2 regions of the Pseudoneobacillus rhizolycopersici genome follow, and region 2 is predicted to be linked to the other one. Evidence: a T-box and tRNA genes for the amino acid it is inferred to sense, from the RefSeq annotation. Region 2 holds a T-box; the other holds one or more tRNA genes.
The links. The T-box of region 2 lies ahead of pheS (phenylalanine--tRNA ligase subunit alpha). A T-box ahead of a tRNA ligase gene usually reads a tRNA of that ligase, here a tRNA-Phe.

Region 1 (16,200 bases), on a different contig from region 2:
GGTTGTAAAAGTAGATGGGTCAGCCTCACATCCAATTACCCAAGGGAAAATTTGCGGTCGTGGGCGAATGTTGGAGACAAGGACTAATTCTACGGAACGTCTTCTATATCCTTTAAAAAAGGTCAATGGCGTATTCAAACAAGTAACATGGGAACAAGCACTTAATGAAATAGCAGATAAAATGACTTCCTTTAAAGAACAATTTGGCTCCACATCTATTCTTCATAGCCATGATTATGCCAATGGAGGTTTATTAAAAAATCTCGATAGACGTTTTTTTAATTTGTTTGGCGGTGTTACCGAATTAATTGGCTCACTCTGTTGGGGGGCGGGAATTGAAGCCCAAAAATGGGATTTTGGTGATGCCTATAGTCACCACCCTGACGATGTTTATAATAGTAAAAATATTGTGATTTGGGGTAGGAATGTCGCTAGAACGAATATGCATTTTTTTCAAAAATTACAACAGGCAAAGAGAAATGGTGCCAAACTTATTGTGATTGACCCAATTTTTAATGCAACCGCTAAAATAGCCGACCATTATATTTCGGTAAAACCAGGTATGGATGGCTTTTTGGCTGCTGGTGTGATGAAGGAAATTCTCCTTATGAACGGTGAGGATCGAAATTTTATTGATCATTACACAATTGGTTTCCAGGATGTCGAAGAACTCTTGGCTAGTATTTCTATGGAAGAGATTATTGAAAAAGCGGAAGTGTCCCTTGAGACCATCCAATTCTTAGCGAAAGTTTATGGTAACCGTCCAACCTCCACTTATTTAGGGCTAGGAATGCAGCGTTATGAAAATGGAGGCAACACGATTCGCTTGATTGATGCATTAGTGGCAATGAGTGGGAACGTTGGCATTGCTGGTGGAGGTGCGAATTATGGAAACCTCCAAGTTGGGCAAAGTTTTCGTTCGATTGCATTTACTCTGGACGACTGTAAGCAAGAGTCACGCCAGTTTACCATGATGAAACAGGCAGAAGGAATATTGCAAGCTATTGATCCAGAAGTGAAGATGGCGATTGTCACGTGTGGTAATCCTTTAACCCAAGTACCGGACACTGGGTTAGTTAAAAAAGCCTTTGAATCGTTGGATACGCTAGTGGTTTTCGAGCAATTTATGACTGATACGGCAGAGCTTGCCGATTATGTGCTGCCAGTGACCACCGTGTTTGAGGAAGAAGATGTGTATTATTCCTCAATGTACCATCATTATGTCAATTATGGTCCCAAATTAGTCGAAGCACCCGGGGAAGCGAAATCTGATTTATGGATTTGGACAGAACTAGCCAAGCGGTTAGGTTTCGGCAGTGAGTTTGATTATACAACTCAACAGTGGTTGGAGCTAGGATTACAACCTCTTAGAAAACAAGGAATTACTTTAGAAAAACTAAGGCAAGAAGGCTTTGCTGAACTTGCTGTTGAAAAAATTCCTTGGGAACATCGACAGTTTAAAACGGAGAGCGGAAAATACGAATTTACCTCGGGAAATGGGAGAATTAGCTTAACTCTCCCGAATGAAACAAAGTGGAATAATCCTTCCTTGTTTGAAAAATATCCTTATTCTCTGTTAACGATTCATCCGTTACGGTCCAATCATTCGCAAAATTATCCCTTCTTCGACCCAAAACCAAGAGTAAAAGTGGAAGTTTCCGTGGATGTTGCTGAACAAAAGGGCTTAGTGGATGGTGATGAGGTCAAGGTTTGGAATGACCGTGGCTCGTTGACTGGTTCCGTTCAGATTATGAAACAGGCTCATCCAGGCACGATTAATATTGATGAAGGAATTTGGAGCCGATACGGTGGATCTGTAAATCAATTGACCTCTGACCGTGAATCTGATAATGGATTAGGAAGCACATTATATGATTGTTTAGTAAATATCGAAAAATTGTAAGCTGCCTTTTTGGCAGCTTTGTTTGTACTTGTCTTTTTTATTAGATATATCTATAATTGTTTAAGGTTTAATATTGGAATCACTGTGTTTATATAGATTATTTTGAGAAATGAGGAGTGGCAAAATGGCTTTAACAGCAGGTATTGTTGGTTTGCCGAATGTCGGGAAATCGACTTTATTTAATGCAATTACTCAAGCGGGAGCGGAATCGGCAAACTACCCGTTCTGTACAATTGACCCTAATGTCGGGATCGTAGAAGTTCCGGATGATCGTTTAACAAAATTAACCGAATTAGTCCAACCGAAAAAAACCGTGCCAACAGCTTTTGAGTTTACGGATATTGCTGGAATTGTTAAGGGTGCAAGTAAAGGTGAAGGCCTAGGAAATAAGTTTTTAGCCAATATTCGTGAAGTCGATGCAATTTGCCAGGTTGTTCGTTGCTTTGAAGATGAAAACATCACCCACGTTGCTGGGAAAGTGGATCCGATTGATGATATTGAGGTTATTAACCTTGAGTTAATCTTAGCTGACTTAGAATCAGTTGAAAAAAGAATCACGCGCGTTGAAAAAATGGCTCGCCAAAAAGATAAGGATGCGGTGTTTGAATTTGAAATTTTATCCGCACTAAAAGAAGCCTTTGAAGCTGGGAAACCAGCACGTACAGTTGATTTTACGGATGAGCAAATGAAGGTTGTTAAAATGCTTCATCTATTAACGATTAAGCCTGTACTTTATGTGGCGAATGTCGGTGAAGAAGATGTTGCCGATCCATCAAGTAATCAATATGTTCAAAAGGTTCGTGAGTTTGCTGCACAAGATAATGCCGAAGTGATTGTCATTTGTGCAAAAATTGAATCTGAAATTGCTGAATTGGATGCTGACGAGAAAGCCATGTTCTTACAAGAACTTGGAATTGAAGAGTCTGGCTTGGATCAATTAATCAAAGCTGCTTATCACTTACTTGGCTTAGCGACTTATTTTACAGCGGGTGTTCAGGAAGTTCGTGCTTGGACCTTCCGTAAGGGCATGAAAGCACCGCAATGTGCCGGAATTATTCACTCTGACTTTGAAAGAGGGTTTATCCGTGCTGAAACAGTTTCTTATGAAGATTTATTAGCTGCAGGAAATATGAATGCAGCAAAAGAGGCTGGTAAAGTGCGTTTGGAAGGGAAAGAATATGAGGTTAAAGACGGAGATATTATCCATTTCCGTTTTAACGTATAAAAAAATGTTCAGGGAATGACCCCGCCACAGTGCTTTGTGGGGTCATTCCCTTTTTTATTTGCCTTTTATCATATTGTATGATATACTTTCACCTTGTGAGTAATGTAAATTGCTCCTTGCCCTTTATGGGCCGTTTAGACCAAAAGGAGGTGACAGTGATGAGAAAGTACGAAGTAATGTACATCATCCGCCCAAACATTGAAGATGAGGCAAAGAAAGCTCTTGTTGAGCGTTTTGCAGGAATCTTAACTGACAACGGTGCGGAGATTGCTGAAGCGAAGGATTGGGGTAAGCGTCGTCTTGCATATGAAATCAATGATTTCCGTGATGGCTACTACCAATTAGTGAAAGTCAACGCTAGTCCAGCAGCGGTTGAAGAATTCTCCCGTCTTGCAAAGATTAACGAAGATATCATTCGCCACATCGTTATTAAAGAAGAAGAATAAACCATAGATATAACTGATATTGTTTCACGTGAAACATATTAGAAAAAAAGGGAGTTGGTTCTGATGATGAATCGTGTTGTTCTTGTTGGACGATTAACTAAAGACCCTGATCTTAGATATACCCCTAGTGGAGTTGCTGTTGCTACTTTTACACTTGCTGTAAATCGTACCTTTACGAATCAGCAAGGGGAAAGGGAAGCGGACTTTATTAACTGTGTAGTTTGGCGCAAACCTGCTGAAAATGTAGCTAATTTCTTGAAAAAGGGTAGTCTCGCAGGTGTAGATGGCCGTTTACAAACACGCAGTTATGATGGACAAGACGGGAAACGCGTTTATGTGACTGAAGTTATGGCTGAGAGTGTTCAATTCTTAGAACCTAAAGGTGCTTCAACAGGAAATCGCGGTGATGGTGATTATTACAATAATCCTCCAAGAGAACAGCAAAGACCACCATATAGCGGTGGGAATAACTATCAGAATCAACCACAAAGACAGAATCAAGACTTTGGTCGTATAGATGAAGATCCGTTTAGAAATAACGGTGGACAAATTGATATTTCAGACGATGATTTACCATTCTAATACGTTCATAGATGATACGGTGAATAAATTGTAGAAGGAGGGAAATCGAATGGCAGGTCAAGGTGGACGCAGAGGTGGACGTGCAAAGCGTCGTAAAGTTTGTTACTTCACTTCTCATGGAATTACAAAAATCGATTACAAAGAAGTAGATCTTCTTAAGAAGTTTATTTCTGAACGTGGAAAGATTTTACCACGTCGTGTAACTGGAACTAGCGCAAAATACCAACGTAAATTAACGATCGCAATCAAACGCGCTCGTCAAATGGCATTACTACCATATGTTACTGGTGAATGAGCCTAATGAATGAAGCAGTAAGGAGAAATCCTTGCTGCTTTTGTTTTTTTAGGCTGTGTTAACGATAACATTTTTTAAGCACCTGTTGATTGGAGCGGAAGTCAACAATCTAATTTAACTACAGCCATAGGTTAAATAATGCAAAAGTTGTATGAAGCGCCCGTCGTCAGTTAAAATGATAAAATAGGGGTTTAAAAATTAGTTGAGGTGAAAAAGTGAAAAATGCTCATCGTTTAACTGAAGGAGCAGTATTATTAGCTATCTATGCTGTCCTCCTTTTAATTACGCTCTATGTACCGATGCTAGGTCTTGTCAGTACCTGGGTTTTAGTGCTGCCGTTTATTTATTTTTCTTGGAAAAATGATTGGAATGGTATTATTGTTTTCTTTATTGCGTCTTTGGCGATTTCCTTGATTGTTGGCTCCTTAATGGCGATTCCTGCAACCATTTTGTTCGGTTCAACCGGAATTTCATTAGGGTATTTGACAAAAAAAGGTAAGAGTCGGATGACAATTTTACTCACGACGACTTTGGTTTTTTTGGTCAATGTGATTGCTCAATACGGAGCGGCAGTCGTGTTCTTTGAATTTAATTTCATTAAAGAAATGACAACAATGATGAATGAATCATTTAATCGTTCTTTTAAAATGTTGGAAATGCTTGGCGGTGCAGATAATAATATTGATATCCTAAAAGAACAAATTGATTTAATGATGAAAATGATTCAATTGCTATTACCAAGTATGTTAGTAGTCGGTTCATTTTTTATTGTTTTTCTGCTACAGCTGATTAACTTTCCAATTTTGAAGAGATTTGGTTTAGATATTCCAAAATGGCATGCTTTTCGTGATGTTGTCCTTCCCAAAAGCATACTTTGGTATTATTTATTGACAGCGCTTTTATCGATTATTTTAAAACCGGAAGAAGGCAGTTTTCTGAATACCGCCTTATGGAATCTAAGTTACATATTGCAAATATTATTGGTTGTCCAAGGTCTATCATTTGTCTATTTTGTTAGTCATCTAAAAGGTTGGCCTAAATTTATCCCAATATTATCCACTGTCTTTGTATTCTTAGTCCCTGTAGTACTTTATATTATCCGGATATTAGGTATAATTGACTTAGGTTTTGAATTAAGAAAAAGATTGGTCAAAAAATAGGAGCTGAAAAGAAAACATGCCTGAATACCTTGAAAAGCGTTCTCTTCGCTACCTATTGTATGGGTTAATAGGCTTCTCCTTTATTTTAATTAGTATATTAACTGTATATAATAGGTTGATTGGGCTTATTGGATTTATTCTTTTGTTCTTTCCTTACTATTTTATTTTTGACATAAGCCGAAAAACAAAAAAGCAAATGGAAGAATATATCGCCACCCTCTCTTATCGAGTGAAAAAAGTGGGTGAAGAAGCGTTACTGGAGATGCCAATTGGGATCATGCTAATTAATGATGATATGTATGTAGAATGGGCAAATCCATTTTTGACGGAAAGCTTTGATGAAGAGACATTAGTTGGGCGATCTCTTTATGATATCGCTGACCCCCTTATCCCGTTAATTAAACAGGAAGTAGAATCGGAAATTATTAACCTGGGTGAGCGGGAGTTTAGGGTCATTTTAAAACGGGAAGAGCGATTATTGTACTTCTTTGACGTAACCGAGCAAACTGAGTTGGAAAGAATGTATCAAAATGAGCGAACCGTTATTGCCATCATCTTTTTAGATAATTATGATGAATTAACACAAGGAATGGATGACCAAATGCGCAGCAGCTTAAATAGTTTGGTCACTTCGATTCTGAATAAATGGGCCAATGAAAATGAGGTCTTTTTAAAAAGGGTTTCTTCGGAAAGATTCATTGGAATTTTTAATGAACATATCCTACAGCAGCTTGAAAAAAATAAATTTTCGATCTTGGATGAGGTTCGTGAAACGACTGCAAAACAAAATGTGCCACTTACATTAAGTATCGGGGTTGGCACAGGTGTAACTTCTTTACCTGATTTAGGTACACATGCTCAATCAGGCTTAGACTTGGCTTTAGGACGAGGTGGTGATCAGGTTGCCGTCAAACATGTTGGCGGTAAGGTTACCTTTTTTGGCGGTAAAACAAACCCCGTTGAAAAGCGGACAAGGGTTAGGGCGCGCGTCATCTCTCATGCCTTAAAGGAGTTAATTCTAGCTAGTGACCAAGTGATTGTGATGGGACATAAAAATCCAGATATGGATGCCATTGGAGCTGCGATTGGGATTAGTAAAATAGCTGAAATGAATCAAAAAGATGGCTTTATTGTGTTGAATTCACAAGAAGTTGATACAGGTGTTAAACGTCTAATGGATGAAATGAAAAGCCAGGAAAAGCTCTTTACCCGATTTATTAAGCCCGAGCATGCTCTAGAATTAGCTACAGACGAAACGCTTTTAGTCATTGTTGACACCCATAAGCCAAGCCTAGTCATCGATGAAAAAATATTAAATAAAATTGAAAAGCGAGTGGTGATTGATCATCATCGCCGTGGTGAGGAATTCATTGACAATTCCCTTCTGGTTTATATGGAGCCCTATGCTTCTTCGACAGCTGAGCTTGTAACAGAGTTATTAGAATACCAGCCGAAGCGTTCTAAAATTGAAATGCTGGAGGCAACCGCTTTATTAGCCGGAATTATCGTTGATACAAAAAGCTTTACACTTAGAACTGGATCGCGTACCTTTGATGCTGCCTCTTATTTGCGGGCCCATGGTGCTGACACCGTTTTAGTTCAAAAGCTTTTAAAAGAAGACGTTCATATGTATGTAAGAAAAGCTAAACTGATTGAAACTGTTGAATTTATTTATGATGGAATTGCCATTGCCAAAGGAAAACCTACTGAAACGTTTGACCAAGTTGTGATTGCCCAAGCGGCAGATACGCTTTTGACGATGAATGGGGTCCAGGCATCCTTTGTTATTTCAAAACGGAATGATGAAACGATTGGGATCAGTGCTAGGTCTTTAGGTGGTATAAATGTCCAGGTTATTATGGAATCCTTAACCGGTGGCGGTCATTTGACCAATGCGGCTACACAACTCACTGATGTTTCAATCGATGAAGCCGAATTGATGTTGAAAACGGCAATTTCTGATTATATTGAAGGGGGAAAAAAGGAATGAAAGTTATTTTTCTAAAAGACGTCAAAGGTAAAGGTAAAAAAGGTGAAATTAAAAATGTAGCAGACGGCTACGCGCAAAACTTCTTATTTAAGCAAGGTTTGGCTGTTGAAGCAAACCAAGGGGCGATCTCTTCTTTAGATGCACAAAAGAAACGCGATGAAAAAATGGCTGCACAAGAGTTAGAGGATGCAAAAAAATTAAAAGAAGAAATTGAAAAGATTACCGTTGAACTAACAGCCAAATCAGGTGAAGGCGGCCGCCTTTTCGGATCTATTACGACGAAACAAATTTCCGACGAATTGCAAAAGAAATTCAACTTAAAGATTGATAAGCGCAAAATGGAGTTAAATGATGCGATCCGTACTCTAGGTTATACAAAAGTTCCTGTCAAATTACATCATGAAGTGACAGCAACCTTAAATGTTCATGTAAAAGAAGGAAATTAATTTTTCGTTCATAATGATGAAAAACATGTTAAAATAAGTATGGTAAAGAAATGTGATCGGTCAGCGGCTGGTCACATTTTTTCATAGAACTGATAAATATCCCTCTTTTAGGAGGTTTTTGATATATGAGTGAATTATTTGCTGACCGTTTGCCTCCGCAAAATATTGAAGCGGAACAAGCGGTTATTGGTGCGATTTTTCTTGAGGCTTCTGCTCTTACAACTGCATCGGAAATTTTAATTCCGGAGGATTTCTATCGGGCTGCCCATCAAAAGGTTTTTAGTGCGATGCTAAAACTGAGTGACCAAGGGAAACCCGTCGATATCTTAACGGTTACGGAAGAGTTAAATGCGACTAAATTGTTAGAGGATGTCGGTGGAGTTAGCTACTTAAGTGAAGTGGCAAGTTCTGTTCCAACAGCCGCCAACATTGAATATTATGCGAATATTGTTGCAGAAAAATCCGTCTTGCGCCGTTTGATTCGCACAGCTACTGGGATTGCCCAAGATGGCTATACACGTGAGGATGAAGTAGAAAGCCTTTTAAGTGAAGCGGAGAAAAGTATTATGGAAGTTGCCCAGCGAAGAAATGCCGGTGCTTTTCATAATATTAAAGATGTACTTGTACGAACCTATGATAATATTGAAACGCTTCATCAACGAACAGGTGACGTTACTGGTATTCCAACGGGATTTGCTGAATTAGACCGGATGACTGCTGGTTTCCAACGTAATGACTTAATCATTGTCGGTGCCCGTCCATCGGTGGGTAAAACAGCCTTTGCCTTAAATATTGCTCAAAATGTGGCAGTTAAGTCAGGCGAAAATGTCGCCATCTTTAGTTTGGAGATGGGGGCAGAACAATTGGTTATGCGTATGCTTTGTGCGGAAGGAAATATTGATGCACAGCGCCTACGAACGGGTACCTTAACGGATGACGACTGGGGTAAATTGACGATGGCCATGGGTAGTTTGTCCAATGCCGGTATTTATATTGATGATACTCCAGGGGTAAGAATTAGTGATTTACAAGCCAAATGCAGACGTTTAAAACAAGAGCATGGGCTAGGAATGATTTTGATCGATTACTTACAGCTCATTTTAGGAAGTGGACGAACAGGCGAGAACCGCCAACAAGAAGTATCAGAAATTTCCCGTTCCTTAAAGCAATTAGCGCGTGAACTCCAAGTCCCTGTCATTGCCCTCTCTCAGCTATCCCGTGGAGTTGAGCAACGTCAGGACAAGCGTCCAATGATGTCCGATATCCGTGAATCAGGATCAATTGAGCAGGACGCCGATATTGTTGCCTTCTTATACCGGGATGACTACTATGACAAGGAATCCGAAAACAAAAACATCATTGAGATCATTATTGCCAAGCAGCGTAACGGCCCAACCGGTACCGTTCAGCTTGCTTTTGTGAAGGAATATAATAAATTCGTCAACTTGGAACGACGCTTTGATGATATTGGAGCTTAATAGATTAAGAGATTAGTATTATGCTAATCTCTTTTTTTGTTATTATGCTAACTTTTTTACGAACATAACTACTAATATATTAATAAATGTTCGTGTTTTGTTTGACTTAAGGGGTGCTTATTGATAAACTAAACAATGGTTTTAATGAATTTAACTTTATGTCCAATTTTTTTGGAGGTGTGTGGCGAATGTCATCAGTTGTTGTAGTAGGTACACAGTGGGGGGACGAAGGAAAAGGGAAAATTACCGACTTTCTTTCGGAAAATGCCGAGGTTGTAGCCCGTTATCAGGGAGGAAATAATGCTGGACATACGATTCGCTTTGACGGGGAAACGTATAAGTTACACTTGATTCCATCGGGTATTTTCTATAAAGAAAAAATTTGTGTAATCGGGAACGGAATGGTCGTTGATCCAAAGGCGCTTATCAAAGAATTGGCTTATTTACATGAACGGAATGTTTCAACAGATAATTTACGTATTAGTAGCCGCGCCCATGTGATTCTCCCTTATCATTTGAAATTGGATGAGGTAGAGGAAGATCGTAAAGGTGCTAATAAAATTGGAACAACGAAAAAAGGAATTGGCCCTGCGTATATGGACAAGGCCGCTCGAATTGGAATTCGCGTTGCTGATCTTTTGGATCGCGAGGTTTTTGAAGAAAAACTTGTTCGTAATCTTGAAGAGAAAAATCGTTTATTTGAACGAATTTATGAAACAGAAGGCTTTACAATAGAAGAAATTTTAGATGAATATTATGAGTACGGCCAACAAATTAAGCATTATGTTTGTGATACATCTGTGGTTTTAAATGATGCGTTGGATGAAGGTCGCCGAGTTTTATTTGAAGGTGCCCAAGGGGTTATGCTGGATATTGATCAAGGAACCTATCCGTTCGTGACTTCGTCGAACCCGGTTGCCGGTGGTGTGACAATTGGTTCAGGTGTTGGACCGACTAAAATTAAGCATGTTGTCGGTGTGTCTAAGGCCTATACAACTCGTGTTGGCGATGGTCCCTTCCCTACCGAATTAAATAATGAAATCGGTCATCAGATTCGTGAGGTTGGTCGGGAATACGGTACAACAACAGGTCGTCCGCGTCGTGTAGGATGGTTTGACAGCGTCGTTGTCCGCCATGCCCGCCGTGTCAGTGGGATCACTGATTTATCATTAAACTCGATTGATGTATTGACAGGGATCGAGACATTGAAAATTTGTGTGGCATATCAATATAAAGGTGAAGTCATTGAAGAGTTTCCGGCTAGCTTAAAGGTATTATCCGAGTGTGAGCCTGTGTATGAAGAGTTTCCAGGTTGGACAGAGGATATTACGGGCTGCAAATCATTAGATGAGCTTCCTGCTAATGCACGTCATTATTTAGAAAGAATTAGTCAGCTAACTGGGATTCCGTTATCGATTTTCTCAGTTGGCCCAGATCGTTCGCAGACGAATGTCGTGCGGAGTCCTTGGAGACAGAGTTAGTTAGGGTTTTGGCAGGGATTTTACCTTGCATGTTTCTGTTGTAAAGAGCCTTGCGAATCGCAGGGCTTTTTTTCGGGACATAGAATCCGTTATTTGAAGATAATAGCCGATAATCAATAACTACCGGACATTGGTTCCGTTATTTGCCTAAATACAAGGAAAAAGACCCTTATTTAGCATAATAACGGAACCAATGTCCGCGATACTAGAAAAATAAACACTTTTCAACTAAATAACGGAACCGATGTCCGGAAAAAATTTTTAAAGAAAACTATTGCTATTATTAAGACTATCATGCTATTATAAAAAGCGTCGTCATAAATAGAATATCAATATGAGCCATTAGCTCAGTCGGTAGAGCATCTGACTTTTAATCAGAGGGTCGAAGGTTCGAGTCCTTCATGGCTCACTCTCTAAATATGGCCCATTGGTCAAGCGGTTAAGACACCGCCCTTTCACGGCGGTAACACGGGTTCGAATCCCGTATGGGTCATTGGCTTATAGCTGTCAGTTAGGAACTGACAAGCGCGGTTTTGAAGCTGGCAGCTATTTATACATAATATCTGGTTCCGTGGTGTAGCGACGAGCGACACTCCCATGAAAGGGCTACGAGTTGTCTCGACGCATCAGCTTCCTGAATAGGCTAGCAGAGGAAGAGACAGTTAACCTTCATAAGCTATGTGTATAGTATAAATAATATAATAATTGGTTCCGTGGTGTAGCGGTTAACATGCCTGCCTGTCACGCAGGAGATCGCGGGTTCGATTCCCGTCGGGACCGCCATTTAAATTTGGCTCAGTAGCTCAGTCTGTAGCGCACGTCCGAATAAGCTACATGGAATAAGCTTCAGCGTACCGATTGAACCGCATCTTGAATATGCTTTCTGAAATCGGGACGAAGATTTATCAGCAGGAACCCTTTAAGCGGGGAAAATAATTATCATGGCTCAGTAGCTCAGTCGGTAGAGCACGTCCGAATAAGCTACATGGAATAAGCTTCAGCGTACCGATTGAACCGCATCTTGAATATGCTTTCTGAAATCGGGACGAAGATTTATCAGCAGGAACCCTTTAAGCGGGGAAAATAATTATCATGGCTCAGTAGCTCAGTCGGTAGAGCAAAGGACTGAAAATCCTTGTGTCGGCGGTTCGATTCCGTCCTGAGCCATCAAAAAAGAGGTCGATTCCTAAGAATCAACCTCTTTTTTTGTTACGCCAGATTCTTGTTGCCGAGAACTTCTTTACCGAAACGTTTGCGGAAGAACGGAATGACATAACGGTCTAAACCGAATACCCCTGCATTGTAACCAGCAATCATAATCAATACTCCCATTAATATATCAGTTGGGTTGTGAGACACAGTACCTGATAATAGGAAACTGAAGTTCATGACGACAGCGAAGAAAGCAGCAGCAGTAGTTAAGCATCCAAGAATTAAACCAAGACCGACCAAGAATTCTCCCCAAGGAATGAGTACGTTAAACAGATCCGCATTTGGGAGGGCAAAACTTTCAAGAAAAGATACCCATCCTCCGTACACCACTCCATCTGGTCCAACAACCGGATTGGCAACGGCTCCTTTTAAGAATCCACTAGCATCAAATCCGCCAGTTAGTTTATGAAATCCTGCAGTCATCCAGGCAAATCCTAAATATATTCTTAGAGCGGCGAATAGGGCGGCAGAAACCTTGCTATTTCTTAACCATTTGACTAACATATCAATCGCTCCCTTTCAATAAAATAATAATTAATTAATGATTACACTGTAAATATACTATAAACTGAGTCATTAATGTTGATATTGTGAAAGTATTCACAATATCGCAAAAAGAAAATGGCAAAGTATTGAACATTGCCTCAATCTTTCATACTTGAACTCGTTTATAACAAAATAAGACACTAAAACGTTACTTTTGTAACATAATTGTAATAATAGGATAAGCCTATACGGTTTGACTCGGTAACTTGTCCTATTTCATAATGAAAAGGTGATTCCCACTAACTATCTAGATTCCATGCGGTTCTAGGCATTTATTACTATCAGTCTAGTGGAAATTTTCAAACAAATTAATTCCAAATATTTCCCAAATATCGTAACAAAATGTCAGTTTTTATACATTTTTGTTACATTATAAAGACTATTAAACTTTTTTCAGTATTTTTATGATAAAGTTAAGGGGTGCTAAAATCGTAGCAATAATTAACAATAGTGAAATAGCACTAGATTACGAGATAGTTGATTGATTTTCGTAGTTTAGGAGGAAAGTAATAATGATAAAATCATTTATAAATAATCTTCCCAGGCGTTTAAAGGGAATGTTCAGCCCAAAGGCAAAGAAAATCGCCATCTCTTCCCTGCTTACTACATCATTGGTATTTGGGGTTGCAGCTAATCCATTAGCGAAAGAGAGCTTAACAACCGTTTATTATGTTTATTTAAATAACGAATACATAGGTACCATTTCTGACAAAAAGGTTGTAGAAGAAGTTGTTACAGAAAAAGTGGAACAATTTAAAAAAGAATATAAAAACTTTGATTTAGAATTGGGGTCACAGTTATCCTATATCCCTGAACAAGTTTTTCGCTCTACAGCGAATGATCAATCAGTCGTTGCAATGCTAGACACTGAATTAAAGCCCCAAATTGAATCAACGGCAGTTATCATTGGAGGTCAACCTGCAGTTTATTTAGAAAATGAAGAGCAGGCTAATCATGTGATTCAAAGTCTAAAATTAAGATATGTGACGAAGGAGCAACTAGCTGAGCTTGCGGAACGTCAAAAGTCTCCTAATATTGACCTACCACCATTAAATAAAAATGAGTCTCGTATACTAGACGTTTATTTTAGTGAAGATGTTACAATTAAATCCGAAAAGACCCAGCCGGAAAAGATTTTAACAGTTGTGGAAGCTGTTAAGTTAATCCGAAAAGGTACGTTAGAAGAGAAAAAATATCTTGTTCAAGAAGGCGATGTTTTAGGGTCTATTGCTATGGACCATAACTTATCGTTAGAACAAATTTTAAAAATTAATCCAGATTTAAATGAAAATTCTTTGTTACAAATTGGCCAGGAAGTAAATGTAACGGTTCCACAAGCCTTAGTAAATGTGATTGTTGAAAAAGAAGTGAATAAGCGTGAAAAAATCCCTTATCAAAAGCAAGTGGAAGAAACCACGAAAATGTATAAGGGTGATATAAAGGTTAAACAAAAAGGTCAAGAAGGCGTTCGCGCCGTTACTTATGTGATTTCCCAGGAAAATGGCCAAACGGTGAAAAGACAGACGGTCAAAGCTGATGTCCTTGTTAATCCAGTAACAAAAGTGGTTCTAAAGGGTACAAAGGTCATTCCGTCGCGTGGTGAAGGAAACTTCTCATGGCCAACATCAGGAGGTTATGTATCTAGCCAGATGGGTTATCGCTGGAGTCGGATGCACAAGGGAATTGACATTGCTAGACCAAATGATCGTACAATCAAGACAGTAGATAATGGTGTAGTCGTTTTTGCAGGCTGGGATGGCGGCTATGGTAATAAAATTGTTGTCGACCATCAAAACGGTTATCGTACCGTATATGCTCACCTGTCTTCTATTGAAGTAAATGTAGGTCAAACCGTGCCTAAGGGTTCACAAATTGGTGTTATGGGTTCAACAGGTGATTCAACAGGTGTCCATTTACATTTTGAAGTATATAAAAACGGATCATTAGTAAATCCGCTAACCATATTAAGATAATGCAAAGTAAAGCCGCTAGATTCGTCTAGAGGCTTTTTTTATTAGGATGTGTGAAAGATAAAGGTCGTTTTAAGCATCTGTTGATGGGAGCAGAAACCAACAGTTTAATGTAGCCAGCCTTTTATTAAATAGAAAACTACGTTAAGAAATGATAAAGTATTGATAAGACACCTATCTCAAGGGAGGTTTATTCTTATGAAAAAAATCTTAGTTGTTGATGATGAAAAACCGATTGCAGATATATTACAGTTCAATTTGAAAAAAGAAGGCTACGAGGTTGTTTGTGCCTATGATGGGAATGAAGCCCTCAGAAAGGTTGAAGAATTTCATCCAGACCTAATTCTCCTTGATATTATGCTTCCACAGCGGGATGGTATGGAGGTTTGTCGTGAGGTTCGCAAAAAGTATGAAATCCCTATAATCATGTTAACGGCAAAGGACTCGGAAATCGATAAAGTATTAGGCTTAGAACTTGGTGCAGATGATTATGTAACCAAGCCGTTTAGTACGAGGGAATTGATTGCTCGGGTAAAAGCAAACTTACGTCGCCATCAGCAAGTGCTGAATGTTCTCGATACGGAAGAAGAAACGAATGAAATTGCTATTGGTTCGTTAATTATCCATCCTGATGCCTATGTTGTTTCCAAGCGGGGTGAAACAATTGAATTAACTCACCGGGAGTTTGAGCTTTTACATTATTTAGCAAAACATATCGGTCAAGTGATGACGCGAGAGCATTTATTACAAACAGTTTGGGGTTATGATTATTACGGCGATGTGCGTACGGTTGACGTTACCGTTAGAAGATTGCGGGAAAAAATTGAAGATAGCCCTAGTCACCCAACTTGGATTGTTACTCGTAGAGGAGTGGGTTACTACCTTCGTAATCCTGAACAGGAGTAACCAAAATGAAAAAGGTTGGTTTTTTTCGCTCCATCCATTTAAAGTTTGTTCTCATATATGTGTTGCTGATATTAATTGCAATGCAAATTATCGGAGTTTACTTTGTTCGGCAATTGGAAGAAACATTATTGACCAATGCCATCCAATCTTTAACGGAACGAGCCAATTTATTGGCTTATGATATTGAAGAAGAAATCATTAAGGAACGAAGTAAAGAGGATCCGACAAGGGAAGAAGCGATTAAGAATATTTTAAAGGATTACGATGCCGTTGATATTAATGAAATACAGGTCATTGATGCTCGAACATTGAAAATTATCGGTACATCCGAAATGGATAACCAAGGGATTGTTGGCCAAAGGACAACTAAATTAATCGTCAAACGTTCGATTGCCCTTGAGGAAGAAGTAAATGATATTTTCATCGATCCCCAGTGGGGGCATCGTACATGGGTATTAGCTAGGCCGATTATCTCCAACCGTGAGGTCATTGGCTCTATCTATTTAGTAGCTAAGATTGAGCACATTTTTAGTCAAATGAAGACCATTAACAATATTCTG
Region 2 (16,200 bases):
TAATAATAGCTTTTTTGTTCATGTGCTAACTCAAGCTTCCTTTTTGGATTAATGATATATTTTATTAGGTAATAAACCAAAAATAAAATTAACGCAAATAACAAGGTACGAAGAAACCACATCTTTTATTCCTCCAAAAATATCACTTTTCTTGCTATACGGTTAAACCTTAAAAAGGTTTCAACTTTTGCTATAATCTTTTTTAAAGGAGTGGTAAAAATGCAATTAGTAAAGCTTTATGAGATGCAAAAGAGTTTAGACTCCCATATTGAAAGTAATCACCAGCTAGAAAATGAGAATTTAATTGAAAAAAAAATTCTCGCCTTATTAGTTGAAGTAGGTGAACTAGCCAATGAAACACGCTGCTTTAAATTTTGGAGTCTCAAGCCACCGGCACGAAGAGAAAAGATTTTAGAAGAATTTGTCGATGGAGTTCATTTTATTCTATCCCTGGGGTTGGAATGTGGGTTTGAACAATACCAATTAAATCTGGAAAGCAAGCATTTGCAGGACTTAACCCAGCAATTTTTGACTGTGTTTTCGGCAATAAATCTTTTTAAAGAAGGACAATCATTTGAGAATTATCAAAAGTTGTTCTCTGCGTATCTTTCTTTAGCAGAACTACTTGGTTTAAGTTATCAAGATATCGAACAAGCATACATTTTGAAAAATGAAGTAAATTATGAAAGGCAACAAACAGGATATTAGTGTGAAAATTTGTGCATTTTGCTAAGTCTTTTTGTATAATAAATCATGAATACATATTAAGGGAGTCGAATCAATGACGAAATTAGATGAAACACTAACCATGCTCAAGGATTTAACCGATGCAAAGGGTATTCCTGGAAATGAAAGAGAACCTCGTGAGGTCATGAAAAAATACATCGAGCCTTTTGCGGACGAGGTAACGTCTGACCATTTAGGCAGTTTAATTGCCAAAAAGGTTGGTAAACAAGGCGGGCCAAAAATCATGGTTGCCGGGCACTTAGATGAAGTCGGTTTCATGATTACTCAAATCGATGACAAAGGTTTCTTGAAATTTCAAACTGTTGGTGGCTGGTGGTCACAGGTAATGCTGGCACAACGGGTTACGATTGTCACAAACAAAGGCGATGTAACTGGTGTTATTGGGTCCAAACCACCGCATATCTTATCAGCTGAAGCGCGCAAAAAGCCAGTTGAAATTAAGGATATGTTCATTGATATCGGTGCGTCAAGCCGTGAGGAAGCATTGGAATGGGGCGTTCGTCCAGGTGATATGGTCGTTCCTTACTTCGAGTTTACGGTGATGAACAATGAAAAAATGCTACTTGCTAAGGCTTGGGACAACCGCATTGGATGTGCGATTGCCATTGATGTCCTAAAACAATTAAAGGGTGTTGACCATCCAAACGTTGTTTATGGAGTAGGAACGGTACAAGAAGAGGTTGGTTTAAGAGGAGCAAGAACTTCAGCCAATGCTGTCGAGCCAGACATCGGCTTTGGTGTTGACGTCGGTATCGCGGGAGACACCCCGGGAATCTCTGAAAAAGAAGCAATGAGCAAAATGGGTAAGGGTCCACAAATCTTATTATATGATGCTTCAATGGTTTCCCATAAAGGTTTACGTGATTTTGTTACAGGTGTTGCTGATGAGTTAGGAATTCCATATCAATTTGATGTGATTGCAGGTGGCGGAACAGATGCTGGTTCCATTCATTTAGCTCATAAAGGTTCGCCTTCATTAGCCATCACAGTGGCCACACGTTATATTCACTCACATGCAGCCATGCTTCACCGTGATGACTATGAAAATGCGGTTAAATTAATTGTTGAAGTAACCAAACGCTTAGATCAAGAAACTGTGGATAAAATTACTTACGAATAATAAAAAAAGAAACTCCGGATTGGTTCTGGAGTTTCTTTTTTTGTCATATTTATTTTAACCCTTGTTGTAACGTTTGTAGCATTTCTTGTCGTTCATCTTCAGTAGAATTATTCCAGATTATTTCAAATAGTACCCCTAGACCAGGAAGCATTTTTTCTTCCCCGGTTTGAATGGCGTCCACAATGGTATCTCTTAATTGATCTTGCGTGTTTCCTTGAACGTTATGAACAATCGCATTTCGCAAATTTAAATTCATCAAGTCCCACTCCTTTTCTGTATTACTTACATAAGTTTTTCCATTATTACTTTTAATATGTATCAAAGAAAGATATAATATTAAAATTGAACAGGTCAATTAAAGGAGCGAATCTCGTGAAGTATATTCACTCTTCGAAAAATCCACAGGTTAAGCAGTGGAAAAAACTACATACAAAGAAAGAACGGGAAAGCACAGGTACCTTTTTAATTGAAGGTTTTCATCTGTTAGAAGAAGCATTAAAAGTTAAAGGTATGGTGCAAGAAATTATTGTTTCCGAAGAAGTAATGATTCCCCATCGAATGAACTATGGTGCCATCCCCGTGACACAAATTAATAAGGAAGTTGTCAAGGAGTTGGCGGAAACGGAAACCTCCCAAGGGATTTTTGCGGTATGTGTCCAACCGAAGTATAGTGATGTGGATGGACAGAGCTTTTTACTCCTCGATGCAGTTCAAGATCCAGGCAATCTCGGAACGATTATTCGTACCGCTGATGCTGCAGGTATTGATATGATTATCGTCGGAACTGGAAGCGTTGATATTTACAATTCAAAGGTTCTCCGTTCCGCTCAAGGTAGCCATTTTCACTTGCCTATTTTAAGGGGCGACCTTTTTGAATGGGTCAATAAATTAAGAGCTGAGTCTGTTTCGATTTTTGGTACCGCTTTGGAAAATGCAACCACCTTTACCGAAGTGAAACCTGCAGGGAAATTTGCCATCATTGTCGGAAATGAAGGAAATGGGATAAACCCAGAACTATTAGCTAGAACGGATCAAAATCTCTTTATTCCGATTTATGGAAAAAGTGAATCTTTAAACGTAGCCGTTGCTGCTGGAATATTGCTATATTATTTTAAAAATAGGTAAGAACAATTTGAAACGAAACGCATTTTATAATATAATAATTTGCAAAACTGCATGATCAAAAAACATTGACGGAGAAAAGTAGCTTGTACCTAACTTTTAGGGAGAAGATGCCTTGACTGAAAGCATCTTTATGGAAAGGGTAAGTGAAGTTCACCTCCAGAGTTGGCACCGGGACCACTTTAATGTGTAAAGGTGCACCCGGCTAAGCCGTTATCTTCAACGAAGTGAATGTATACATATTTGTACACATTTATAAGGGTGGTACCGCGAATTGAACCTCGTCCCTTTTTGGGGATAGAGGTTTTTTTATTTTTCAAAAATCATGCAAGATTTTTAATTTTAAAGGAGGAAAAATCAAATGCAAGATCGTTTAAAAGAATTGCAAACGGAAGCGCTGAATTTAATTGAAGCGGCTACTGACCTTAAGGCATTGAATGATGTTCGTGTTGCTTACTTAGGGAAAAAAGGGCCGATTACTGAAGTATTAAGAGGAATGGGCAAGATTTCTGAGGAAGAAAGACCGAAAATGGGAGCACTGGTTAACGAAGTCCGTGAAATCATTGCATCTAAAATTTCCGAAAAACAAGCTGATTTAGAAACAGTTGTGATTAATGCCAAACTTGCTTCTGAAAAAATCGACGTTACCCTACCAGGACGTCCAGTTCGCCAAGGCAACCGTCATCCATTAACCAAGATCATTGAAGAAATTGAAGATTTGTTTATTGGGATGGGCTATCAAATTGCCGAAGGACCAGAAGTAGAAAAGGATTACTACAATTTCGAAGCGCTGAACTTACCGAAAGGTCACCCGGCAAGAGATATGCAGGACTCCTTCTATATTTCAGAAGAAATCTTATTGCGTACCCATACATCTCCAGTTCAAGCAAGAACGATGGAAAAAAATGAAGGCAAAGGGCCAATCAAGATTATTTGTCCTGGAAAGGTGTACCGCCGCGATAACGATGATGCGACACACTCTCATCAGTTTATGCAAATTGAAGGCTTAGTCGTCGGCGAAAACATTCGCATGAGTGACCTTAAAGGGACATTAGAATTGTTCGTGAAAAAAATCTTTGGAGAAGACCGTAAAATTCGTTTACGCCCAAGCTTTTTCCCATTCACGGAGCCTTCAGTTGAATTAGATATTTCTTGTAAAATCTGTGGCGGGGATGGCTGTAACGTATGTAAGAAAACCGGCTGGATTGAAATTCTTGGCGCAGGAATGGTTCATCCAAACGTGTTGGAAATGGCTGGCTACGACTCTAAGAAATACACTGGATTCGCCTTCGGTATGGGACCAGAGCGGATTGCAATGTTGAAATATGGTGTTGATGATATCCGTCATTTCTATACAAATGATGTGCGTTTCTTAAAGCAATTTTCGGTTCAAGAGTAAATAAGGGAGGGTATAAACATGTTTGTTTCATATAAATGGCTTCAGGATTATGTTGATTTAACTGGGATTTCGCCGACTGAATTAGCCGAAAGAATTACGAAGAGTGGGATTGAGGTCGAGGGTGTCAAAATTTTAAATGAAGGAATGAGCGGTGTCGTTGTCGGTCATGTATTAGAGCGGGAACAGCACCCGAATGCTGATAAATTGAGCAAGTGCTTAGTTGATATTGGCGGGGAAACACCTGTACAGATTATTTGCGGTGCGAAAAACGTTGCTCAAGGTCAAAAGGTTGCGGTAGCGACTGTAGGAGCTGTTTTACCCGGAAATTTCAAAATTAAAAAGGCAAAGCTTCGTGGTGAAGAATCAAATGGAATGATTTGCTCACTTCAGGAGCTCGGAATTGAAGGCAAATTAGTAGCAAAAGAATACTCTGAAGGTATTTTCGTTTTCCCTGCTGATGCAGAGGTTGGAGTAGATGCATTGACACTCTTGAATCGTGACGATCAAGTTCTTGAATTAAGCATTACACCTAATCGTGCAGATGCATTAAGTATGTTAGGGGTAGCTTATGAAGTGGCAGCTATTCTTGGGAGAGATGTTAAACTTCCGGAAACGACCCTGACCCTAGCCCAGGAAAAAGCGTCCGATTATATTTCGATTACAGTGGATGCTAAAGAAGATAACCCGCTATACGTCGGGAAAGTGATTAAGAATGTCAAGATTGGCCCAGCGCCACTTTGGATGCAAGCGCGATTAATGGCAGCAGGGATTCGTCCTCATAATAATGTGGTCGATATTACAAACTACATCCTATTAGAATACGGACAGCCATTACATGCATTTGATTATGATAAATTAGGTTCAAAAGAAATTATAGTTCGTTTAGCACATGAAGGTGAAATCATTGAAACGCTTGATGATGTTAAACGAACATTAGCAAGTGATGAATTGGTTATTACGAACGGTCAAGAACCGGTTGCCTTAGCAGGTGTCATGGGTGGAGCGAATTCTGAGGTTTCATCTGACACTACGACGGTATTACTAGAGTCAGCTTATTTCAAGGGGACTACGATTCGCAAAGCGTCTAAGGTTCATGGGTTACGCAGCGAAGCAAGTGCTCGTTTTGAAAAAGGTGTTGACCCTAATCGGGTTCGTGCCGCTGCTGAACGTGCTGCTTATTTAATGGAATTGTATGCTGGCGGAGAAGTTTTGCAAGGATCAGTAGAAGCGGACCATATGGACATTCAGCCAGCGGTTGTTTCAACATCTTTAGATAAAATCAATCTAGTCATTGGGACCAATTTAGAAGTTAAAACAGTGGAAGATATTTTTGATCGTTTGCAATTTGAGGTTGAAACGGATAATGAGGTATTCAAAGTAACCGTACCAACTCGCCGTGGCGATATTTCGATTGAAGAAGATTTAGTCGAAGAGGTAGCTCGCTTATACGGCTATGATAACATTCCTTCTACCTTACCAATTGGGGAAGCCACTCCTGGAAGATTGTCAGACTACCAAGCTAAGCGCAGAAGGGTTCGGAGTTATTTAGAATCTGCTGGCCTTTTTCAAGCGGTTACTTATTCATTAACAAGTGAAGATAAGGCAGCCCAATTTGCGTTAGAGAAACGTGAGCCAATTCGTTTAGCGATGCCGATGAGCGAAGAACGAAGCCAGCTGCGTTTAAGTATTGTACCTGGATTATTAGATATTTTAAAATATAATGCGGCCAGACAAAATGATAGTACCGGAGTCTATGAAGCGGGTGCTGTTTTCTTAGCAAACGAAGGGGATATTCTTCCTGAGGAGCAGGAACATCTGGCAATTGCTTTAACAGGACTTTGGCATACTCATTTATGGCAGGGAGAGAAAAAGCCAGTTGATTTCTATGTTGTAAAGGGAATTCTAGAAGGTTTATTTGCTAAGCTAGGATTAGCGGATCGTGTGGAATATCGCCAGGCTGCTCCTCAAGGTATGCATCCAGGACGAACAGCAGAAGTAGCATTGGATGGCAAGGTAATTGGGTTTGTCGGCCAGCTTCATCCACAGGTTCAAAAGGATAAAGACTTAAAAGACACCTATGTTTGTGAATTGAATCTAAGGGATATATTGACTGCTGACCAAGAGCCGTTAAAATATCAAGCAATTCCAAGGTATCCATCTATCACCAGAGATATCGCCCTAGTAGTGGAGAAGGATAAATCTGCGAATGAATTGAAGAGTGTCATTCAGGAAGCGGGCGGAGCACTTCTAAAAGAAATCAGCATATTCGATCTCTACGAAGGTGACCGCCTAGAGCCAGGCAAAAAATCAATTGCGTTCTCATTAAAATACCTAGATCCAGAACGTACCTTAACCGACGAAGACGTCACCAAAGCCCATCAACAAGTACTAAACGCCCTCGAGCAAAAAACTGGCGCCGTACTAAGAGCATAACCAAACAAACCCTTTAGCACTTTAAAGCACAGCGGGACAGTCCCGCTGTGCTTTAACGCGTTAAAGGGTGTGTGTGTCTTAAGTTGTGGCTTTTCACTGTTTTGGTGTTCGTGGTATGATAGTGTGTAGGATTCTTTTTTTTGATAGGGGTGTAGGATTTGGCAGATTCGAGAAAGGTACGTACGACGGTTGATATATATGGGCAGCAATATGCCATCGTTGGAACAGAAAGTGCTAGTCACATTCGGTTAGTTGCTTCGATGGTTGATGATAAAATGCGTGAAATTGGTTCTAAGAATCCTTCACTTGATGTTAGTAGATTAGCAGTATTAACCGCTTTAAATGCAATGAACGATTTTGTTAAGCTTAAGGATCAAGTCGAGAAGCTTGAGGCGGAATTATCTAAAGTAAAGGAATGATTCCATATGCTCAATATCGTCATTCTTGTCATTTTTTTAATCGGATTTTTTGTTGGTTTGAAAAGAGGACTTATATTACAGTTTATCCATTTAGTAGGATTTTTTGTGTCTTTTATTATAGCGGCAACCTACTATGATGATCTCGCTCCAAAGCTGACCTTATGGGTCCCATATCCTGATTTCGGAACGGAAACCGCACTACATGCAATTTTTAACGGTGACCATTTTGAGGATGCCTATTACCGAGCGATTGCTTTCGCCATTATCTTTTTTTCGGTGAAAATTTTCCTCCAAATCATTGGAACGATGCTAGATTTTATCGCCCATATTCCGATTCTAAAACAGCTGAATATTTGGGCTGGCGGAATTTTAGGTCTTGTTGAGGCTTATTTATTGGTCTTTATTATTTTATATATTGCGGCACTGCTTCCAATTGATTTTATCCAAGCACCGATAAAGGATTCATCAATTGCCCAGTCTGTTATCAAAAATACACCTATCTTTTCGAAACAAATTAAGGAACTATGGTTTGACTACATTGCTAGTAGGGGCTGAGTCTGATAGGTTCAGCTCCTTTATTTGTTTGAAACACCATCGTCCCATTACTCAGTGATAAAAATAAAACATTCATTTAAATCACATAATGATTAGTAAGCAAACAGAGTAAATCATAATTTGGACTAGGATTTTTCCAACAATTTTATTTGTACGAAACCAATTCCATTCTTCGTCGTATATAAAAGAAGGAATATCCGTACATATCAAAAAATGATGAACATCAGCGTACCGATTTAATAGATAAGGGGTGTTACCTCCATGCATCAAAGAGTTCTAAAGGTTTTGGAATTTGATAAAATTAAAGAGCAAATCTACGCATTTGTCTCTTCAACCCTTGGACAGGAAAAAGTAAATAAGTTAAGCCCGTCAACTGATTATCAAGAAGTCATAAAGCTACAGGAAGAAACTGATGAAGCCGCGACAGTGTTTCGATTAAAAGGAAATGTGCCATTGTCGGGTATTTTTAATATACGTCCTCATGTAAAACGGTCAGCAATCGGCGGAATATTAAGTCCTCAGGAACTAATGCAAGTAGCAAGCACCGTACGGGTCAGCCGCCAAATGAAACGGTTTGTAGAAGACATGATAGCCGACGCTGTCGAATTGCCAATCTTAAGTCAATATGTGAATAAAATGATGGTCTTAGCCGAACTGGAAGAAAAAATTCGAAATGCCATAGATGAAGGAGGCGAGGTTCTAGACAGCGCGAGTGATACTTTGCGTAACCTTCGCCAACAAATGCGCGTGGGCGAGTCTCGTGTTCGAGAAAAACTTGAAAGCATGATTCGTTCCTCCAACGCACAAAAGATGTTGTCAGATTCGCTGATCACAATTCGTAATGATCGCTACGTTATTCCGGTCAAACAAGAATACCGTGGCCATTATGGCGGAATTATACACGATCAAAGCTCATCAGGTGCAACGCTATTTATCGAACCACAAGCGATCGTCCAATTGAACAACCAGCTTCAAGAAATCAGAGTGAAGGAACAGCTCGAAATTGAACGAATTCTAGCTGAACTCTCAGCGTTCGTTGCCCAGTTTGAGCAAGAACTGTTAACCATTGTCTATGTTTTAGGCGAATTGGATTTTATGTTTGCCAAGGCTCGATATGCTCATAAAATAAAAGCCTCTAAGCCGGCCATCAATCAAGATGGTAGAATCACTTTATATAAAGCGCGCCATCCATTGATTCCCAAGGATGAAGTTGTCGCAAATGATGTGATGCTAGGCAAAGATTTCACGACCATCGTCATTACCGGACCAAACACAGGTGGAAAAACCGTTACATTAAAAACGGTAGGGCTCTGTGTTCTGATGGCCCAAGCTGGCTTACAAATACCAGCATTAGATGGTTCAGAAGTGGCCGTTTTCGACTCGGTTTTTGCCGATATCGGTGACGAACAGTCAATTGAACAAAGCTTAAGTACTTTCTCCTCCCATATGGTGAATATTGTTGATATTCTAAAAAAGGTCGACTTTAATAGCCTAGTTTTGTTTGATGAATTAGGTGCAGGGACCGACCCGCAAGAGGGGGCGGCCCTTGCAATCTCAATATTAGATGAAGTAATAAAAAGTGGAGCACGGGTAATCGCAACGACTCACTATCCGGAATTAAAGGCATATGGCTACAATCGACCTGGAGTTGTCAATGCCAGCGTTGAATTTGACATTGAGACTTTAAGTCCAACCTACAAGCTCCTTATAGGTGTCCCGGGAAGAAGTAATGCTTTTGAAATTTCTAAGCGGTTAGGACTTGGTGACCGTGTGATTGACAATGCCCGTAAGCAAATTAGTGCAGACACGAATCAAATTGAAAATATGATTGCTTCATTAGAAACAAGTAGGCGCGAGGCTGAACATGATCGTCTTGAGGCAAATGAACTATTAAAGAATGCCGAAAAGCTTCATAAAGACCTACAAAATCAAATGATAGCCTTCTATGAACAGAAGGATACCATGTATGAGAAGGCTCAAGAAAAAGCGGTTGAAATTGTTGACAAGGCAAAAGGTGAAGCTGAACACATTATCAGAGAACTGCGCAAACTGAGAATAGAAAAAAATGCCGAAGTAAAAGAGCATGAACTAATTGAAGCTAGAAAACGTCTCGATGAAGCCACACCAACAGTGAAAAAATCGTCTGCAACACTGAAAACGAAAAAGAAAACCCATAGCTTAACACCTGGAGATGAAGTAAAAGTTCTGACATTCGGTCAAATGGGAACCATTATCGAGCAATCCTCCGATAAAGAATGGGTTGTGCAAATTGGAATTTTAAAAATGAAAGTTAACGAAAAGGATCTTGAATATACGAGTACACCTAAGCGAAAAGAAGTGAAGCCAATGGCCATCGTCAAAGGTAAGGACTTCCACGTTGGCTTAGAGCTCGACCTCCGTGGTGAACGTTTTGAAGATGCGTTAATGCGTGTAGAAAAATATATCGATGATGCTTTATTGGCTGGCTATCCAAGAGTTTCGATTATTCATGGAAAAGGGACCGGAGCATTAAGACAAGGAGTAACCGAATATTTAAGGAATCACCGTTCCGTAAAAAGAACCCGATTTGGTGATGCGGGCGAAGGTGGTATAGGTGTTACCATTGTTGAATTTAAATAAGCGAGGGAGGCTCACTTTTAAATGAATAGTGGATTTTGGGAAAATGTGTTTGTGAGTACCGCAGCCTATTATAGTGTCGTCATCCTTTGTATGATCGTCTTTTTAGCTATTTTTGAGCTAGTCACGAAGTATAAAAATTGGGAAGAAATTAAAAACGGTAATCTGGCGGTTGCGATGGCAACTGGAGGAAAAATATTTGGTGTTGCTAATATTTTTCGTTTCTCCATTATGCAGCATGATAATCTTTTTACCGTCATTAGTTGGGGAGTATTTGGGTTTTTTCTATTATTAGTTGGTTATTTTATTTTTGAATTTTTAACTCCTAAATTTAATGTGGATAAAGAAATAGAAAAGGATAACCGCGCGGTTGGGTTTATTGCACTGGTCATCTCAGTTGGTCTTTCCTACGTCATCGGTGCAGGAATCCTGTAAGGAGCGAACAAAGTGGAAACATTAGCAAAAGTACTAATTGGTTTATGTGCTGGTTTTTTATTAATTGGGGTCATCTATTTAGTGTTTTTTGCCTAAAGAGGAAACTACCTAGTTCGACTAGGTAGTTTTTTTGTGATTGTTTATACCAATATCCTGTATTATAATAAAAGTGGTTATCTATAATTTGAATTTTTAGAAAAATCAAAAAGGAGGTTCGCCGATGCATGTAGAAAAGCCCTGGCTCAAGACTTATCCCGATGAAATACCCCATACGCTATCCTATCCTTCCCAGCCATTACAACAATACTTAATCAATGCGGCCAAAGAATATCCCGACAAGACTGCTATTCATTTTATGGGTAAAGAAATGACCTTCTATGAATTGCATGAAAAAGCTACAAATCTCGCTTCATATTTACAACAATTAGGAATAACAAAAGGTGATCGGGTGGCGATCATGCTACCGAATACGCCACAAGCGGTGATTAGTTATTTCGGTGCTTTATTAGCTGGCGCCGTTGTTGTCATGACAAACCCGCTCTATATGGAGAGAGAACTTGAGTATCAAATGAATGATTCCGATTCAAAGATTATCATCACACTCGACATATTATTTCCTCGGTTATCGAAGGTGATTCATAAGACAAACCTGCAACATGTCATTGTAACCGCTATCAAAGAGGCGCTTCCGTTTCCCAAAAACCTAATTTATCCATTTATTCAAAAGAAACAATATGGCATTGTTGTTAACGTGAAACACGAGGGCAACAATCATTTATTAACAGAAATCCTCAAACAACCTGCCAAAGAACTTAAGAGATATGAGTTTGATTTTGAAGAAGATCTTGCCTTATTGCAATATACAGGTGGAACGACTGGTTTTCCAAAAGGGGTTATGTTAACTCATAAAAACTTAGTTGCCAATGCCACGATGTGTAAAGCCTGGATGTACAAATGCAAACCAGGGCAAGAAAAAATTTTAGGAATCCTGCCATTATTCCATGTTTATGGGATGACAACGGTCTTACTGTTAGCGGTTATGGATGGCAATGAAATGATTCTTTTACCAAAGTTTGATGCAGAAACAACCCTAAAAACCATTCATAAAGAAAAACCAACTTTATTCCCAGGAGCACCAACTATTTATATCGGTCTGTTAAATTACCCTGATATAAAAAAATATGATTTATCTTCAATCGATTCCTGTCTCTCTGGCTCAGCACCATTACCTGTAGAAGTGCAGCAAAATTTTGAAACAGCAACAGGTGGAAAATTAGTTGAAGGGTATGGTTTAACAGAATCGTCTCCTGTAACCCATGCAAACTTTTTATGGGACAGACCAAGGGTTAAAGGTAGTATCGGAGTGCCGTGGCCCGACACAGATGCGGCGATATTTTCCATTGAAACAGGGGAGCCATTACCACCAGGTGAAATTGGCGAAGTTGCCATACGCGGTCCACAAGTAATGAAGGGCTATTGGAATAAGCCGGAGGAAACGGCGCAAACCTTACGAAACGATTGGTTATTAACGGGAGATTTAGGTTATATGGACGAAGAAGGTTATTTCTTTATTGTTGACCGAAAAAAAGATATGATTATTGCAGGCGGATTTAATATTTATCCGCGTGAAATTGAAGAGGTATTATATGAACATCCCGATATCCAAGAGGTTGTTGCCGCCGGAGTACCAGATGCTTATCGCGGAGAAACTGTTAAGGCATATATTGTTTTAAAAGAAGGATCGACTCTCACAGAGGATGAACTAGATAAGTTTGTTAGAAAACAATTAGCAGCCTATAAAGTCCCGCGAATCTATGAATTTAGAAAAGAATTGCCCAAAACAGCAGTTGGGAAAATTCTTAGAAGAGCTTTAGTGGATGAAGAAAAGAAAAAACTAGAAGAGTTGACCAATCAAACGTAATGGACTATTTTTAGAGTCGATTTTTGACTCTTTATTTTTCAGATAAGGCTTGTCCATTATACAAGAATAATTTTTTCAGATTATTGACATTAATCAGGTTACTTACTATGATAGAAATATGAATGATTATTCATTCATATTTCTATCATCGTTAGTGACCTCTTTTTTGGAGTGGAATAAATGAAAAAAAACAAACCAAAATATATGCAAATTATCGATGCTGCCGTAGTAGTCATTGCAGAAAATGGCTACCATGCTGCGCAAGTATCAAAGATTGCCAAACAGGCAGGTGTCGCCGATGGGACCATTTATCTTTATTTTAAAAATAAGGAAGATATTCTAATATCACTATTTCAAGAAAAAATGGGCACATTCGTAGAAAAAATTCAGCAAAAAATTGCAGGAAAAGACAGCGCAGTAGAGAAATTATTAATGTTGGTCGAATCACATTTTCAACTTCTTTCGGAAAATCACCACCTTGCAATTGTCACACAACTGGAACTTCGACAGTCAAATAAGGAACTTCGTTTAAAAATCAATGATGTTTTAAAAGATTATTTACAGGTTGTTGACCAAATATTAGTAGAAGGTAAAGAAAATGGTGAATTTATTCCAACACTAGATACAAGACTGGCCAGGCAAATGATTTTTGGAACGATGGATGAAACCATCACTTCCTGGGTGATGAACGAGCAGCGTTATGATTTGTTAGCCCTTGCACCGGCTGTCCATCAGCTTCTTATTAATGGCTGTGGCCATAGGTAATAACCATGTTTCATAAAGGAGGATTTGAATTGGAATATTTAAAATGGTCGTTTGAAGACAGGATTGCCACCATTACTATCAACCGACCTCCGGCAAACGCTCTTTCTTCAGGGCTTTTAAAGGAGTTATCAGCTGTATTAGATGAAATTGAACCAAATGAGGAAATCCGCGTCATCGTCATTCATGGTGAAGGCAGATTTTTCTCAGCTGGGGCAGACATTAAGGAATTTACCGAAGTGAAGTCTGAAGAGGAATTTTCAAAACTGGGCGAATACGGACAAAATATATTTGAACGCATGGAAAAGTTTCCAAAACCAATTATTGCCTCCATTCATGGTGCTGCACTAGGTGGCGGTCTCGAATTGGCAATGGCTTGCCATTTCCGTTTAGTCTCTGAAAATGCTAAACTAGGTTTACCGGAGCTTCAGCTTGGTTTAGTTCCTGGTTTCGCAGGATCACAGCGGCTTCCGAAATATGTAGGTGTTGCCCGTGCTGCAGAAATGTTGTTTACGAGCGACCCGATATCTGGGACCGAAGCAGTTCAATACGGACTAGCTAATCATGCTTACCCGGATGCTGAGGTTTTGGAAAACGCTTACAAGATTGCTAGAAAAATAGCCAAGAAGAGTCCAGTATCCATTCGGGCTGCCATTGAACTTCTTAATTACGCCAAGACTTCTGAATTCTATGCTGGTGTGAAACAAGAGGCATTACTTTTTGGTAAAGTATTTGGCTCCGAGGATGGGCAAGAAGGAATTGCTGCATTCCTAGAAAAAAGAGAACCACAATTTAAAGGGAAATAATTTTATTGAAAATTATCTCAATCTTTTGAACTGACGAATTTTTCAGGAGGGGAAACAATGAACATCTACGTTTTAATGAAAAGAACTTTTGACACTGAAGAAAAAATCACCATCTCTGGCGGAAAAATCAATGAAGATGGTGCTGAGTTCATCATCAACCCTTACGATGAGTATGCGGTAGAAGAAGCGATTAGAGTACGCGACGCTCATGGCGGTGAAGTGACAGTCATTTCCGTTGGTGGCGAGGATGCTGAAAAGCAACTAAGAACGGCCCTTGCGATGGGGGCGGATAAAGCGGTCCTAATTAACACTGAAGATGATATAGATTACGGTGACCAATTCACCACTTCAAAAATCATTTCCGAATACTTAAAAGATAAAAATGCTGATTTAATTTTAGCCGGAAATGTTGCTATCGATGGCGGTTCTGGGCAGGTAGGACCTCGTGTTGCTGAATTGTTAAACATTCCTTATGTCACAACGATTACAAATCTTGAAATCGATGGAAAAAATGTAAAAATCGTTCGCGATGTTGAGGGCGACTCTGAAGTAATCGAATCAACTTTACCGTTGCTTGTAACGGCACAACAAGGCTTAAACGAGCCACGTTATCCGTCTTTACCTGGAATCATGAAAGCAAAGAAAAAGCCACTCGATGAGCTTGAACTTGATGATTTAGATTTGGAAGAAGACGATGTTGAAGCGAAAACCAAAACAATTGAAATCTACTTACCAGCCCAAAAGGAAGCTGGAAAAATTCTAAGCGGTGATCTTAATGATCAAGTGAAGGAATTAGTCCACCTTCTACACACGGAAGCGAAAGTAGTTTAATACTCACATATTTTGTATTCACAGGAGGTTTAACAAATGGCGAGAAAAGTTTTAGTATTAGGTGAAGTTCGTGATGGTTCTCTACGGAACGTTTCCTTTGAAGCAGTGGCTGCTGGAAAAACGGTAGCTGAAGGCGGAGAAGTTGTAGGTGTGTTAATCGGCGGGTCAGTTAACTCTTTAGCTAGTGAATTAATCCAATATGGCGCAGACCGAGTTGTCGTTGTTGAAAACGACAAATTAACATCTTATACATCAGATGGTTTCTCACAAGCGTTATTAGCTGTGATAGATTCAGAAAAGCCTGAAGGACTCATTTTAGGTCATACTGCACTTGGTAAAGACCTTGCTCCAAAAATTGCAGCAAAACTACAAGTTGGTCTTGTTTCTGATGCGACTGCAATTGAAGTGGCTGGTGGTAATGTTGTGTTTACCCGACCAATCTATTCCGGCAAAGCGTTTGAAAAGAAAATCTTTACAGATAACTTTATTTTTGCGACCGTTCGTCCGAACAATATCGGTGTTCTTGCAAAGGATGAGTCCAGAAACGGGGAAGTTTCTTCTGTATCTGTCAATGTAAAAGACTTACGCACCATTATTAAGGAAGTAGTTCGAAAAGCAACAGAAGGTGTTGATTTATCAGAAGCAAAGGTCGTTGTTGCTGGTGGGCGTGGTGTAAAGAGCGAAGATGGTTTCGAACCATTAAAAGAACTTGCTAATGTTCTTGGCGGTGCGGTAGGAGCATCTCGTGGTGCATGTGACGCGGAATATTGCGATTATTCTTTACAAATCGGTCAAACAGGTAAAGTGGTAACTCCTGATCTATATATCGCTTGCGGTATCTCAGGTGCAATTCAACATTTAGCAGGTATGTCGAACTCGAAGGTCATTGTGGCGATCAATAAAGATCCAGAAGCAAACATCTTCAAAGTAGCAGACTACGGAATCGTCGGAGATCTATTCGAAGTCGTTCCTATGCTAACAGAAGAGTTTAAGAAATTAAAGGTAAATGCGTAATTATGAAAATGGCTGACATG

Region 1: it encodes a tRNA-Phe, which carries the amino acid that the T-box ahead of pheS (phenylalanine--tRNA ligase subunit alpha) is inferred to sense. The anticodon was not compared.

What each region holds. Positions count from the first base shown of each region.
Region 1 is NZ_JBTOOE010000030.1:6,867-23,066, reverse strand. Features, by position in the region: gene ACX9YW_RS20795 (molybdopterin-dependent oxidoreductase) at 1-1,903, shown strand, start outside; gene ychF (redox-regulated ATPase YchF) at 2,028-3,128, shown strand; gene rpsF (30S ribosomal protein S6) at 3,287-3,574, shown strand; gene ssb (single-stranded DNA-binding protein) at 3,638-4,156, shown strand; gene rpsR (30S ribosomal protein S18) at 4,206-4,451, shown strand; gene ACX9YW_RS20770 (YybS family protein) at 4,667-5,611, shown strand; gene ACX9YW_RS20765 (DHH family phosphoesterase) at 5,628-7,601, shown strand; gene rplI (50S ribosomal protein L9) at 7,598-8,047, shown strand; gene dnaB (replicative DNA helicase) at 8,173-9,525, shown strand; gene ACX9YW_RS20750 (adenylosuccinate synthase) at 9,714-11,006, shown strand; tRNA gene ACX9YW_RS20745 (tRNA-Lys) at 11,343-11,415, shown strand; tRNA gene ACX9YW_RS20740 (tRNA-Glu) at 11,428-11,499, shown strand; tRNA gene ACX9YW_RS20735 (tRNA-Asp) at 11,714-11,789, shown strand; tRNA gene ACX9YW_RS20730 (tRNA-Phe) at 12,101-12,173, shown strand; gene ACX9YW_RS20725 (DoxX family membrane protein) at 12,216-12,722, opposite strand; gene ACX9YW_RS20720 (peptidoglycan DD-metalloendopeptidase family protein) at 13,277-14,737, shown strand; gene yycF (response regulator YycF) at 14,933-15,640, shown strand; gene walK (cell wall metabolism sensor histidine kinase WalK) at 15,646-16,200, shown strand, end outside.
Region 2 is NZ_JBTOOE010000008.1:85,327-101,526, forward strand. Features, by position in the region: gene ACX9YW_RS10780 (sigma-w pathway protein ysdB) at 1-122, opposite strand, end outside; gene ACX9YW_RS10785 (dUTP diphosphatase) at 220-708, shown strand; gene ACX9YW_RS10790 (M42 family metallopeptidase) at 782-1,867, shown strand; gene sspI (small acid-soluble spore protein SspI) at 1,917-2,123, opposite strand; gene ACX9YW_RS10800 (TrmH family RNA methyltransferase) at 2,240-2,992, shown strand; T-box leader at 3,049-3,281, shown strand; gene pheS (phenylalanine--tRNA ligase subunit alpha) at 3,351-4,388, shown strand; gene pheT (phenylalanine--tRNA ligase subunit beta) at 4,407-6,821, shown strand; gene zapA (cell division protein ZapA) at 6,980-7,240, shown strand; gene ACX9YW_RS10820 (CvpA family protein) at 7,247-7,795, shown strand; gene ACX9YW_RS10825 (endonuclease MutS2) at 8,057-10,414, shown strand; gene ACX9YW_RS10830 (DUF350 domain-containing protein) at 10,436-10,846, shown strand; gene ACX9YW_RS10835 (long-chain-fatty-acid--CoA ligase) at 11,067-12,767, shown strand; gene fadR (fatty acid metabolism transcriptional regulator FadR) at 12,948-13,532, shown strand; gene ACX9YW_RS10845 (enoyl-CoA hydratase) at 13,562-14,335, shown strand; gene ACX9YW_RS10850 (electron transfer flavoprotein subunit beta/FixA family protein) at 14,393-15,166, shown strand; gene ACX9YW_RS10855 (electron transfer flavoprotein subunit alpha/FixB family protein) at 15,203-16,180, shown strand.